Regions from separate parts of the Kribbella sp. NPDC048928 genome, predicted to be linked through region 2. Evidence: riboswitches for the same ligand, from Rfam matches in the RefSeq annotation. Region 2 holds a riboswitch; each other region holds the start of a gene.

Region 1 (3,873 bases), on a different contig from region 2:
AGGGCGAAGCCAAGCTCCGCCTCCGCCGCGGGACGGTCGCCGGCGAGCAACGCGCCGAGCGCCGTACCGGTCATCTCAACAAAGCGAACTGCCGAGGAGGTGCCAATTGCCATGGCACCCATCCTCAGGTCGGGCGCCTCCCCCGGACAAACGGATTAATCGCGCTGCTCGGCGTACTTCTTGAAGTTCAGCAACTGCTGACGGGCCATGACCAGATCGCCGACCGACAGCAGCGGCGCGAGAGGCCGCGGGTACTCGCCGACGACCTTCAGGACGAGGCGCGTCCCGGCGTCCCCGAGGTCGAGGAGCCGGTACGTCATGGTGGCGCCGATGATCTGTCCGGTGAGGTGCTCCTCGTGGACGAGCGCGACGATCCGACCGAGCGGCCGTCCGCCGGAGGAGCTGAACGGGTCCCCGATCTCCGGATCGTCGAGGTGCAAGAGCTCGCGCGGCGAACGGCGTCCGAGGTTGTCGATCAGGTCGTACGAGTAGGGAGCGAGCCGTACCTGGATCAACCAGGACCACACGACACTCGTCGGCGCCTCGATCGTGACAGCTCGCCAGGCCTGCACCGTGGGCTTCGGGGCGAATCGGTCGCACGCGTACGAGGCCTCGGTCTCCTCGTCGGTGACGCCCCACCGATCGCCGATCATCCGCCACCTCTTCTCGGCGCTGCACTCCTGCTCGGCGCTGCACTCCGCCACTGGCATCGTCGCACTGCCCACGCTCCGGCGCCGTGACACCCGACACACCGCGAGTATGCTTCAACCATTCTAGAGATAACACTCTAAAAAAGGAGGGCCGATGACCCCCGACCGCATCGGTAGCTCATGATCACCGAAGCCCAGTGGTCACAGGCCAGACGCGTCGTCCGCCGTACGATCCGCACCTCACTGCACTGCAGCATCGCGAGCACGAACCCGGACGGATCCCCACATGTCACACCGATCGGGTCGCTGTTGCTGACCGAGAAGGGATCCGCGCTCTACTTCGACGTACTCAACTCAAGACTCGCGGCCAACCTCGAGCGCGAACCGAGAGTCGCCATCATCGCCGTCGACAGCGGGAAACGCCTGTGGCTGCGAGCCGCACTGCGCGGCCGATTCACCGGCTCCCCTGGTATCAGGTTGATCGGCTCCGTGGGCCCGCCTCGCGAAAGCACCCCAGTGGAAACCGGCCGCTTCCAACGAGCCGTCGGACCACTCCTGCGGACCCCAGGAGGCAAAGCCCTCTGGGGCTCACTCCCCACGGTCCGCGACGTAACCGTCGAGCGCATCCAAAACCTCAACCTGGGCCCCCTGACACACGCGCTCTAACCCGAACTGCCCGGGCGGCAGCCGGGCAGGCGGCGGGCGGGCGTACTGGCTTAGGCGACCTTGGGGGCGGTGAGGGTTTCGATGATTGCTCGGGCGACTTCGCGGCCCTTGATCACGAAGTGGTCGCGGAAGAACGCGTGATGCTCGTCATGCTCGTGGAAGTGCAGCGGAGTCAGCACCGCGGAGAACGTCGGTACGCCCGTCTCCAACTGAACCCGCATGAGCGCATCCACCACCGTCGCCGCCACGAACTCATGACGATAGATCCCGCCGTCGACGACCAGCCCGCACGCCGCGATCGCGGCGTACTCCCCGGTCGAGGCGAGCTGCTTGACCTTCAACGGGATCTCGAAGGCTCCCGGGACCTTGTACACGTCGACCTGGCGGCCTTCGGTACGCAGGTCGTCGACGCAGGTTCGTACTGCCTGGTCGACGATGTCGGCATGCCAGCGCGACGCGATCACGGCGATGCGTGAGCTGTCGGTCGATGCCGTGGGGATGTGTGTCACTGTTCCTCCTGTTCACACACATGCCCAGGGGGTGCGGTGACCGGACGAGACGACCTCGCCTGTCACGTTCTCTTCATTCCGGACTGTGACCGTCGGCTCCGGAGTCGCACCGGATCTGCTGACCCTCCCCCGCCGGCTGAAACGCGTGACGAGGTCGGCGCTCGCGGGCTCGACCTGCCCGGATCGGCCGGGCCGCCATCACCGCCGGTGGGGACTTCCACCCCTCCCTGAGACGCAGCTCCGATATTAGAGGTATCTCTCCACAACTTCAACGATCATCAACAGCAGACGAGGACTTCGCGCACAGCCCGATCACGAGTCGCCGAGGATGATGGAGGTTGCCAGCCGCCGTACCAGCTCGGTCGCTGCCGCCGGTACCGATCCCGGAAGGTGCCGGCGAACGACCGCCAGCGGCAGGTCGACCATCGCGAACGCGATCTCGTCCCGCGGCCGATCCGCCGCAACGGCGATCCCGCGAACGACCTTGGCCAGCCGCCGGTCCCGGCTGCGCTCGTACGACGCCAGCGCCTCGATGTCGGCCGCCGCCCACTGATCGCGCGAGAACGCCCGATGGCCGGCATGCAGTACGGCAGCAGTCCCCGGCTGCTCGCGACACCAATCCACGATCCAAGCAGTCGACGTGACCGCGTGGGCGGGAGTGGGCGCGTCGCCGAGCTGCAGCCGGTACGCCTCGTCGAAGGTGTGCACCGCCCGCGCCCACAACGCGTGCAGCAGCGCAGGCCGATCCGGGAACCGGTGGTACACCGATCCACTCGGCGCACCCGCAGCACGCGCCACCGAGGCCATCGTCACCGCCCTCGCGCCACCCTCGGCGAAGAGCGCAACGCCCGCGTCAAGCAGTGCGTCCGCGGTATGCGTGGCCGGTCTCCCCATGCCCGCGACGATATCTCTTCGGCTTGTAGAGAGACACCTCTAGTATCTGGCCGAGCCACCTGCAGGAGCCTCAGATGGTGCCGTTCTGCATCGGACAGTCCATGACGACCACACCACCGGTGGCGTAGTTGGCGACATCGGCACTCACCTTCTGGCCGTGCGCGGACGCCCTCGACGCGGTCAGTGCGGCGGCGTCGGCGAACTCGGCCTCGAAGACCGCGAAGTACGGCGGCTCCCCCTGCGTCGCCGTCACCTCGAAGCTGTAGCGGTACGCGAGCAAGCCGGGCATCTTCGCGACCAGCGGGAGATGGGTGCTCACGTAGTACTCGCGGAAGTGGTCGGGATCGACGGGCTCGGGATACAGGACCAGCAGCTTGTGCACAACATCCTCCGTTGGTGGTGATCGACCCCCGAAGCCACCCCTGTGCGCTTCGGAAATCGAATCGATGTGGTGCACGATAGTGTGTCGGATATCGAAGCCGCAAGATGGGACGGAACGACGGATGGCGACACCCAGGCCAGGACGCGCGGTCCGAGGATCGAGCACCGGCCGGCCACTGATGGCCGCACTCGACCTATTCGGTCGTAGGTGGAACCTGCGAATCATCTGGGAGCTGCAACACGGCCCGGTCGGATTCCGCGCACTGCAGGAGCGCTGCGACAGCATGTCCTCCAGCGTCCTGCGGCAACGCCTGACCGAGCTGGTCGACGCAGGCGTCGTCGAGCAACACCCCGACACCACCTACGCCCTCACAGAGCTGGGCCACAGCGCCCGCCGCGCCCTCCGCCCCCTAATCCGCTGGTCCACCGACTGGGCCGCGACCCTCTCCACCCCCGATCCGGAAGACGCCCGCTAACACTTCTGATCTCGCACCGTCCGCACCTTCGCGGGCACGCGCGGGTCCGCAACTGGTGGTCGCTCAGCCTCCGCCTCCGGCGCACCTCGTACGACAGGACAGACGGGCACCTGTCGTACGGGGCCACCCCCGAGGCGCCGGAACATCCACTGCCGTTGGTCGTAGTCGTAATAGGTGTCAATGCCACCGACCGTCATAGCACCCCTCCCGGCTGGATCGTCGGCGATCGGTTCCCACACCCGATCGCCGTAAACAGCCTGCATGCCTGCCGACGTCAGTGGTCAGGCTTGCCGTACA
Region 2 (3,873 bases):
CATAATGATGCCTGCGGCAACGACCAGGGACGGTTTGACCGGTGCGTGCACGGCGTACAGCACCAGGGCGACCGCGGTTGCGACGAAGGCACCGGCGACCTGCTGGTAGAACGCGGGCAGCCGCTGGCGGTTGAACCAGCGGTTGTTCAGGTCGATCACGATCGCGGTCAGGACCGCCAGCAGCGTGATCAGCCAGCCACCGCCGAGCAGCAACGTGGCGCCGCCGGCCATCACGCCCCACGCGAGCACCGCGCTCCACCGCGGATACGGCGGACCCGCGGACGTGATCCGTGCCAGATCGCGAGAGGCCTCCTCGCGGGTCAGGTCACCGCGGGCGAGCCGACGTACCAACTGGTCGACGTCGGTCAGCCGGGAGAAGTCCTGCGACCGGTACCGGACCAGGCGGATGTGCGTCTCGGGCGCGACGTCCGGCGCCGCCTGGTACGAGACCGCCATCGATGTGAACGTGATGTCGACCTCGCACCCGCGCAACCCGCCGGCCGCGGCGACACCGAGGATCGTGGCGGTAGCGTCCGCCGTACCCGCGCCGCTGGACAGCAACACCTCACCGACCCGCAACGCCAGGTCGATCGTGGCGTAGACCTCCCGCTGCTCCTCAGGCTCCATCTACCAACCGGTGGGCCATGGCGAGGTCGGTGATCAGGATGTTGATCCAGCCGCCGAGCAGGGCGGCGCGGATCGCGGAGTACTTGCGGTCGCCGCCGGCCACACCGATCCGGCGCGGCACCGCCAGCAACTCCTTCGCGGTCACCCCGATGACCCGCTGGTCGAACGTCGAGCGCACGAGCTTTCCCTCTTCGTCGAAGAACCGGAAACACACGTCCCCGACGGCACCGAGCCTGCGGAGCTCGTCCTGGTCGGCCTCGGCGACCGCGTTCCCGCTGCGCTGCAGCAGCGGCGAAGGCTCGAGGCTGCCGATCCCGACCAGGGCGTCGGTGAGTTGTCCCCACGTGCCCAGAACGTCCCGAACTGACACGTCGCTCATCATCGCCCGGCGTACCGCAGGCGTCCCGACCAGGCCGGGCGCGGGCAGGTACACCGGCATCCCACCGGTCAGCTCGGCGAACCGCGCGGTCAGCCGCGTCGCCTGCATCTGCACCGCAGCGTCGCCCAGACCGCCGACGATCTGCACCACCTTGTCCACCACCGGGACGCTCTTGCGCGGCATCCGGTCGACGGCCGCGATCAGCGTCTCGCTCCAGGACGAGATCCCGACCACGTGCCCGCCGGTGAGCGTCATGTCCAGGTACGCAGAGGCGCCCGACCCGAGCGCGGGCAGCACCTCGTCGCCGGCCCCGGCGGTGTCGACGACGACCGCGTCACGCAGCCCGTACCGGCCCTGCAACTCGTCCTCGAGGTCGCTGTGCACGCCGCTCGGCATGGTCACCACGGTGTGCACGATGCCGACCTCGACGGCCTGCTTGAGCATCCGGGACACCCGCGCCTGGGACAGGTTCAGCTCGGCGGCGATCTGCGGCTGGCGGATGCCCTTCTCGTGGTACATCCGGGCCACCTTCGCGAGCAGCCGCAGCTCGTCCAGCCCCGGCTGGCGCACACCACGGTTGCTGTTCACGGGTCCCCTCTCACGATGATCAGACTGGACTATAGGCAGATGAGACGGACAAGACACTCCCGAACTGCGGACGTGCCCTAAGCTGATCGGTGAAAGAACACACGTGCTCTGGGGTCGGTGAAATTCCGAGCCGGCGGTGACAGTCCGCGACCCGCGACTTCGTCAGAAGTAGCGGTTGACCTGGTGGAACTCCGGGACCGACGGTGAAAGTCCGGATGGGAAGACGCACGTGGCAGCTGCACGTCCCCGGACGGGGTCGTGAAGCTTGTCGTTGCCCCGGAGTGCTGGTGAACACACTGCCGAGAGGACAGCGACCGTGAACACCCTCACCAGCCTTGACACCATCGAACGTGCCGTCGCCGAGCTCGCCGCCGGACGGCCGGTAGTCGTCGTCGACGACGAGGACCGCGAGAACGAGGGCGACCTGACCTTCGCCGCGAGCCTCGCAACGCCCGAGCTGATGGCCCTGCTCGTCCGCCACACCAGCGGGTACGTCTGCGCGCCGGCCGCGTCCGAGATCCTGGACCGGCTCGAGCTGCCGTTGATGGTCCCGAACAACCAGGACAGCCTGCGAACGGCGTACACGATCTCCGTGGACGCGGCGACCGGCGTCGGAACCGGCATCTCGGCCGCGGACCGGGCCCGGACCGTCCGTGTGCTCGCCGAGCCGTCGGCGCAACCCGCGGACCTGATCCGGCCCGGCCACATCCTGCCGCTGCGCGCGGTCGACGGCGGAGTCCGGCAGCGGCCCGGTCATACCGAGGCCACCGTCGAACTCGTCCGCCTGGCCGGCCTGCCGCCGGTCGGTGTGATCGGCGAGCTGATGAACGACGACGGCACGCTGATGACCGGCACCGACCTGCGGGCGTTCGCCGACGCTCATGGCTTCGCGATGATCTCGATCGCCGACCTGGTCAGCTACCTGTCGTGACCAGTTTGCGGGCGGCTGCGGCGATGCCGTCGGCGGACAGGCCGTACCGGTCCAGCAGGTAGCCGGCCGACCCCGTGGGGGCGAACTCGGGAATCCCGAGGATCGTCACCCGGGCCGGATGCTGCTGTACGACGGTCTCGGCGACCGCACCGCCGAGACCGCCACCGGACACCGCCTCCTCGGCGGTCACGATGCCGGCCGTCTCCCGCGCGGCCGCGACCACGGCCTCGGTGTCCAACGGCTTCACCGTCGGCATCGAGAGCACCCGCGCCGAGATCCCCTCCCCGGCAAGCTGTTCCGCGGCGGCCAGCGCCCGCCACAGCACGGTGCCGTTACTGATCAGCGTCACGTCGCCGCCGTCCCGTACTGTGATCGCCTTGCCGAGCTCGAACGAGTAGTCCTCGGCGTACACCTTCGGCACGCTCATCCGGCTGACCCGGATGAACACCGGCCCCTCGGACGCAGCCGCCCAGCGCAACGCGGCCGCGGTCTCGATCGGGTCAGCGGGCACGATGATGGTCAGGCCGGCGATCGCGCGCAGCCAGGCGATGTCCTCGATCGAGTGGTGCGTCGGGCCGAGTTCGCCGTACGCGACACCGGGGCTCATCCCGCAGAGCTTGACGTTGGTGTTCGAGTACGCGACGTCGGCCTTGATCTGCTCCAGCGCGCGGCCGGTGAGGAAGCAGGACGCCGCCGACACGAACGGGATCCGGCCGCCGTTCGCCAAGCCGGACGCGACGCCGACCATGTCCTGCTCGGCGATCCCGACGTTGATCAGCCGGTCCGGGAACGCCTTGCGGAAGCTGTTCAGCTTGCTCGATCCGACCGAGTCGTTGACCACGCCAACGATCCGGTGGTCCGCGTGCGCGAGCTCGGCGAGCGTCTCGACGTACGCGTCCCGGCAGTCGTACCGCGGCTGGTCCGCGATCGAGCGGGTCTCGACGACTGTCATTGCAGCTCCTTCAGGGCCTGCTGGTACTCAGCGGCATCCGGGACCCGGTGGTGCCAGGCGACGTTGTCGCTCATGAACGAGATCGGGTGACCCTTGTGCGTATGGGCGATCACGAACGTCGGCCTGCCCGGCTCGACGGGCACCGCGGACAGTACGTCGAGCAGCTCGCCGTGGTCGTGCCCGTTCACCTCGACGACGGCGAGCCCGAACGCGGCCGCCTTCGCCGGCAACGGGTCCAGCTCGTTGGTCTCCTGGGTGGTCGCGCCCTGCTGCAGCCGGTTCCGGTCGACGATCACGGTCAGCCGGTCCAGCCGGTACTGCGAGGCGGCCATCATCGCCTCCCAGTTCGAACCCTCTTGCAGCTCGCCGTCTCCGACCAGGACGTACGTACGGCGC
Region 3 (3,873 bases), on a different contig from region 2:
GCCGGACGGTGCGGTTGCTCGGTGGAAGACTGTCAACGGTGGATCCGGCTGAGCGCGAACTCGAGGTGCCTTCGCCTGGGAGTGCCGCGCCGGGCAGGAACCGGCTGCTGATCGGCGCGCTGGCGATCACGACGACGGTCGGGTACGGCGTCCTGACCTACGCGTTCAGTGCGCTGCTCGGCCCGATGAGCGCCGAGCTCGGCATCTCCACAACCACCACGGTCGGCGCGTCGACCACCGCCGTACTCGTCAGCGGCCTGGTGTCGATCCCCGTCGGACGCTGGCTCGACGCGCACGGAGGGCGGGCCCTGATGACGGGCGGCTCGGTCCTCGCGGCAATCGCCGTACTCGCCTGGTCGCAGGTCCACAACACCGTCCAGTTGTACGGAGTCTTTGTCGCGATCGGCATCGCGTCGGCGATGGTGCTCTATCCGCCCGCGTTCGCCGTCGTGGTGGCGGTCACCGCACCGGAGCGGCGGACCAACTCGATCCTCACCATCACCTTGGTCGGCGGGCTCGCCAGCTCGATCTTCATCCCGCTCACCGGATACCTCGCCCACGCGCAAGGTTGGCGTACTGCGCTGGTCATCCTGGCGGGTGCCGTGGCCGCCATCACGGTCCCGCTGCACCTGATCGCCGTACGGCGGCGTCCGCCGCGGCCGGCTGTCGGCGTGCGACACAGCACGTCGCCGGCGAGGGTGCTGAGCGATCCCGGGTTCTGGCTGCTCGCGGGAGCGTTTGTCGTACACAGTGCGGCGCTGGCCGTGATCTCTGTGCACCTCGTGCTGTATCTGGTCAGCCTGGGGCACCCGCCGGCGCGGGCGGCGAGCCTGGCTGGTCTGCTCGGGCTGTTGTCGGTGACCGGGCGGCTGGTCACAAGCGTGTCGGCGCGGTGGTTGCCGATGGCGACGGTTACTGCAGTGATCCTGTTCGTGCAGGGGATCGCGATCGGGCTGCTGCCCGTCCTGGGGCGTCATGTGGCGGGAGCGGTCGGGTGTCTGGTGCTGTTCGGCCTCGGGTTCGGGGTGTCGTCGATCGCGACGCCGGCGATCCTGCTGGACCGATACGGCGCGACCGGGTTCGGGACGATCGCCGGCATGCTCGGTACGCCGACCACGATCGCCAAGGCGGCCGGCCCGCTGGCCGGCGCGGGTCTCGCCGACGCGTTCGGCTACCGCCCGCTGATCATCGCGGTCGCAGTCGCCTGCGCGGTCGCCGCAACAGCCCTCGCCCTCACCCGCCGCCTCCTGCCATGCACTCCCGACCCGTCCCACACTTAGGGCACGTCTCCCAAGTGCGTCGAGGACCAGGATGTGACCTGGGTCGTGGTGCGGGTTGTGGGGGAGGGCATACTTGAAGTACGAGTGAAACCCACTCGCGTGCTCCGGGGTCGGTGTAATTCCGAGCCGGCGGTAACAGTCCGCGACCCGGTCGCTGCGGTTCGGCGATCGGTTGACCTGGTGGAATTCCAGGACCGACGGTGAAAGTCCGGATGGGAGGCGCACGCGGTCGGCGGGTGTGCTCTGGCGCCCGGCGGCGCGGAGCGTGGGCTGTGAGGCCCGCGGGACGTGACGGCGGCAGGGTCCGGCAACGGACCGGGTGCCGGGATCGGTGAGATCCCGGTGGGCGACGGAGCAGACAGGCCGGCCGGAGGCCCCGGAGTGCGTCCGTGACGACGAGGGGCCCGAGTAGTGAACGACGTGTCGCCGATGGATGTCGCCTGGATGCGGCGTGCCATCGAGCTGGCCGCACGTGGCACCGGCAGTACACATCCCAACCCGGTCGTCGGCTGTGTGATCACCGGCCGTGACGGGCATCCGGTCGGCGAGGGCTTCCATGCTGTTGCCGGCGGCCCGCATGCCGAGGTCGAGGCGCTCCGGATGGCCGGCGCCCAGGCTCGCGGCGGTACGGCGTACGTCACGCTGGAGCCCTGTAACCACACCGGCCGGACCGGGCCGTGCGCCGATGCGCTGATCGCGGCCGGAGTCGCACGCGTCGTGTACGCCGTACCGGACCCGAACCGGACCGCGGCGGGGGGTGCGGAGAAGCTGATCAGCAAGAACATCGAGGTCGTGCAGGGCGTCCTGCAGGCCGAGGCCGAAGCGGTCAACCACGTCTGGCTGCACAGCGTCCGGGTCGGCCGGCCGTTCGTCACCTGGAAGTTCGCGACGACGCTCGACGGGCGCTCGGCGGCGCCGGACGGAACCAGCCGCTGGATCACCGGCCCGCTCGCCCGCGCCGACGTCCACCGGCAGCGCGCCGAGTGTGATGCGATCGCCGTCGGCACCCAGACGGTGCTGGACGACGACCCGGAGCTGACGGTCCGCGATCAGGACGACGTACCGGCCGCTCGGCAGCCGTTGCGGGTGGTGGTCGGCGACCGGGAGATCCCGGAGTCGGCCCGGGTCCGCAACGACCGCGCCGAGACGCTGCTGCTGCCGACCCATGATCCCGCCGAGGTGCTCCGGCAGCTCGACGACCGGCAGATCCGGCACCTCTGGCTCGAAGGCGGCCCGACGCTGGCCGCAGCCTTTCTGCGCGCCGGTCTGGTCGACCAGATCGTCGCGTACGTCGCCCCGGCCGTGCTCGGTTCGGGGTACGCCGCGGTCGGCGATCTCGGCGCGGAATCGATCGACCACCTGCGGCGGTTCAAACTAACGGACGTCACGCGGCTCGCCGACGACGTCCGGCTCACCCTGGTTCCTCTGGGAGGAAAGTAGATGTTCACCGGCATCATCGAAGAGCTCGGCACGATCGAGTCCCTGGACCTGCTGGACGGAGACGCTGCGCGGCTCAGCATCCGCGGGCCGAAGGTGACCGAGGACGCCGCGTTCGGCGCCTCGATCGCGGTCAACGGCTGTTGCCTGACCGTCGTCGAGTACGGCGGCGGTACGTTCACCGCGGACGTGATGCGCGAGACGCTGCAGCGGACCAGCCTCGGCGGACTGGAGAAGGGCTCGACGGTCAACCTCGAACGCGCGGTCGCCGCGCACGAGCGACTCGGCGGGCACATCGTCCAGGGCCACGTCGACGGCACCGGCACGATCGCGTCACGCAGCCCCGGTGAGCACTGGGAGGACGTCCGGATCAGTACGCCGCCGGAGATCCTGCGCTACATCGCCGAGAAGGGCTCGATCGCGATCGACGGGGTCTCGCTGACCGTGACCGACGTCGACGACGCGTCCGGGACGTTCGGGGTCAGCCTGATCCCGACCACGCTCGAGCTCACCGTACTGGGGCGCAACAAGGTCGGCGACACCGTCAACCTCGAGGTCGACGTGATCGCGAAATACGTCGAGAGACTACTTGCCGGAGGCACCAAGTGAATCCCGTTGACTGGTTGTTGACGTCGCAGGTCACCATCGCCGGTTCGCCGGTGCTGGTCCGCGAGATCGTCGGCAACGTGTTCGGTCTGGCCAGCGCGCTGTTCGGCATGCGCCGGCTGGTCGCCGCGTGGCCGGTCGGCATTGTCGGCAACGTCCTGCTGTTCACGGTCTTCATCGGCGGGATCTTCGACACCCCGCAGGACAAGGACCTCTGGGGCCAGGCCGGCCGTCAGGTGTTCTTCGCGCTGATCAGCCTGTACGGGTGGTACCGCTGGTACCAGACCCGGCACGGCGGATCCGCGTCCGCGGTCCAGCCCAAGTGGGCGACCGCGCGGCAGCGGCTCGAGCTGCTCGGCATCGGCGTCGTGATCTACGCGATCGCGTACTTCGTGCTGAAGGCGCTCGGCTCGTGGGGGCCGCAGTGGGACGCGTGGATCCTCACCGGCTCGATCCTGGCGACGTACGGGATGGCCCGCGGGTTCGTCGAGTTCTGGCTGATCTGGGTGGCGGTCGACGTGGTCGGCGTACCGCTGCTCGTACAGGCGAA

Evidence for each region. Region 2 has a riboswitch for FMN ahead of ribB (3,4-dihydroxy-2-butanone-4-phosphate synthase). Riboswitches for the same ligand answer to the same signal wherever they lie in the genome.
Region 1: linked by a shared signal. The riboswitch ahead of ACGFI6_RS22470 (6,7-dimethyl-8-ribityllumazine synthase) and the one ahead of ribB (3,4-dihydroxy-2-butanone-4-phosphate synthase) in region 2 are both predicted to bind FMN.
Region 3: linked by a shared signal. The riboswitch ahead of ribD (bifunctional diaminohydroxyphosphoribosylaminopyrimidine deaminase/5-amino-6-(5-phosphoribosylamino)uracil reductase RibD) and the one ahead of ribB (3,4-dihydroxy-2-butanone-4-phosphate synthase) in region 2 are both predicted to bind FMN.

Annotation. Positions count from the first base shown of each region.
Region 1 is NZ_JBICUC010000005.1:87,418-91,290, reverse strand. It holds gene ACGFI6_RS22485 (GNAT family N-acetyltransferase) at 1-113, opposite strand, end outside; gene ACGFI6_RS22480 (hypothetical protein) at 156-710, opposite strand; gene ACGFI6_RS22475 (pyridoxamine 5'-phosphate oxidase family protein) at 831-1,316, shown strand; gene ACGFI6_RS22470 (6,7-dimethyl-8-ribityllumazine synthase) at 1,367-1,825, opposite strand; FMN riboswitch at 1,888-2,063, opposite strand; gene ACGFI6_RS22465 (TetR/AcrR family transcriptional regulator) at 2,138-2,719, opposite strand; gene ACGFI6_RS22460 (EthD family reductase) at 2,790-3,101, opposite strand; gene ACGFI6_RS22455 (winged helix-turn-helix transcriptional regulator) at 3,223-3,576, shown strand.
Region 2 is NZ_JBICUC010000002.1:336,654-340,526, forward strand. It holds gene ACGFI6_RS08415 (threonine/serine exporter ThrE family protein) at 1-627, opposite strand, end outside; gene ACGFI6_RS08420 (sugar-binding transcriptional regulator) at 617-1,594, opposite strand; FMN riboswitch at 1,694-1,827, shown strand; gene ribB (3,4-dihydroxy-2-butanone-4-phosphate synthase) at 1,911-2,525, shown strand; gene ACGFI6_RS08430 (transketolase family protein) at 2,509-3,477, opposite strand; gene ACGFI6_RS08435 (transketolase) at 3,474-3,873, opposite strand, start outside.
Region 3 is NZ_JBICUC010000012.1:211,186-215,058, forward strand. It holds gene ACGFI6_RS39295 (MFS transporter) at 39-1,280, shown strand; FMN riboswitch at 1,376-1,509, shown strand; gene ribD (bifunctional diaminohydroxyphosphoribosylaminopyrimidine deaminase/5-amino-6-(5-phosphoribosylamino)uracil reductase RibD) at 1,710-2,720, shown strand; gene ACGFI6_RS39305 (riboflavin synthase) at 2,721-3,326, shown strand; gene pnuC (nicotinamide riboside transporter PnuC) at 3,323-3,873, shown strand, end outside.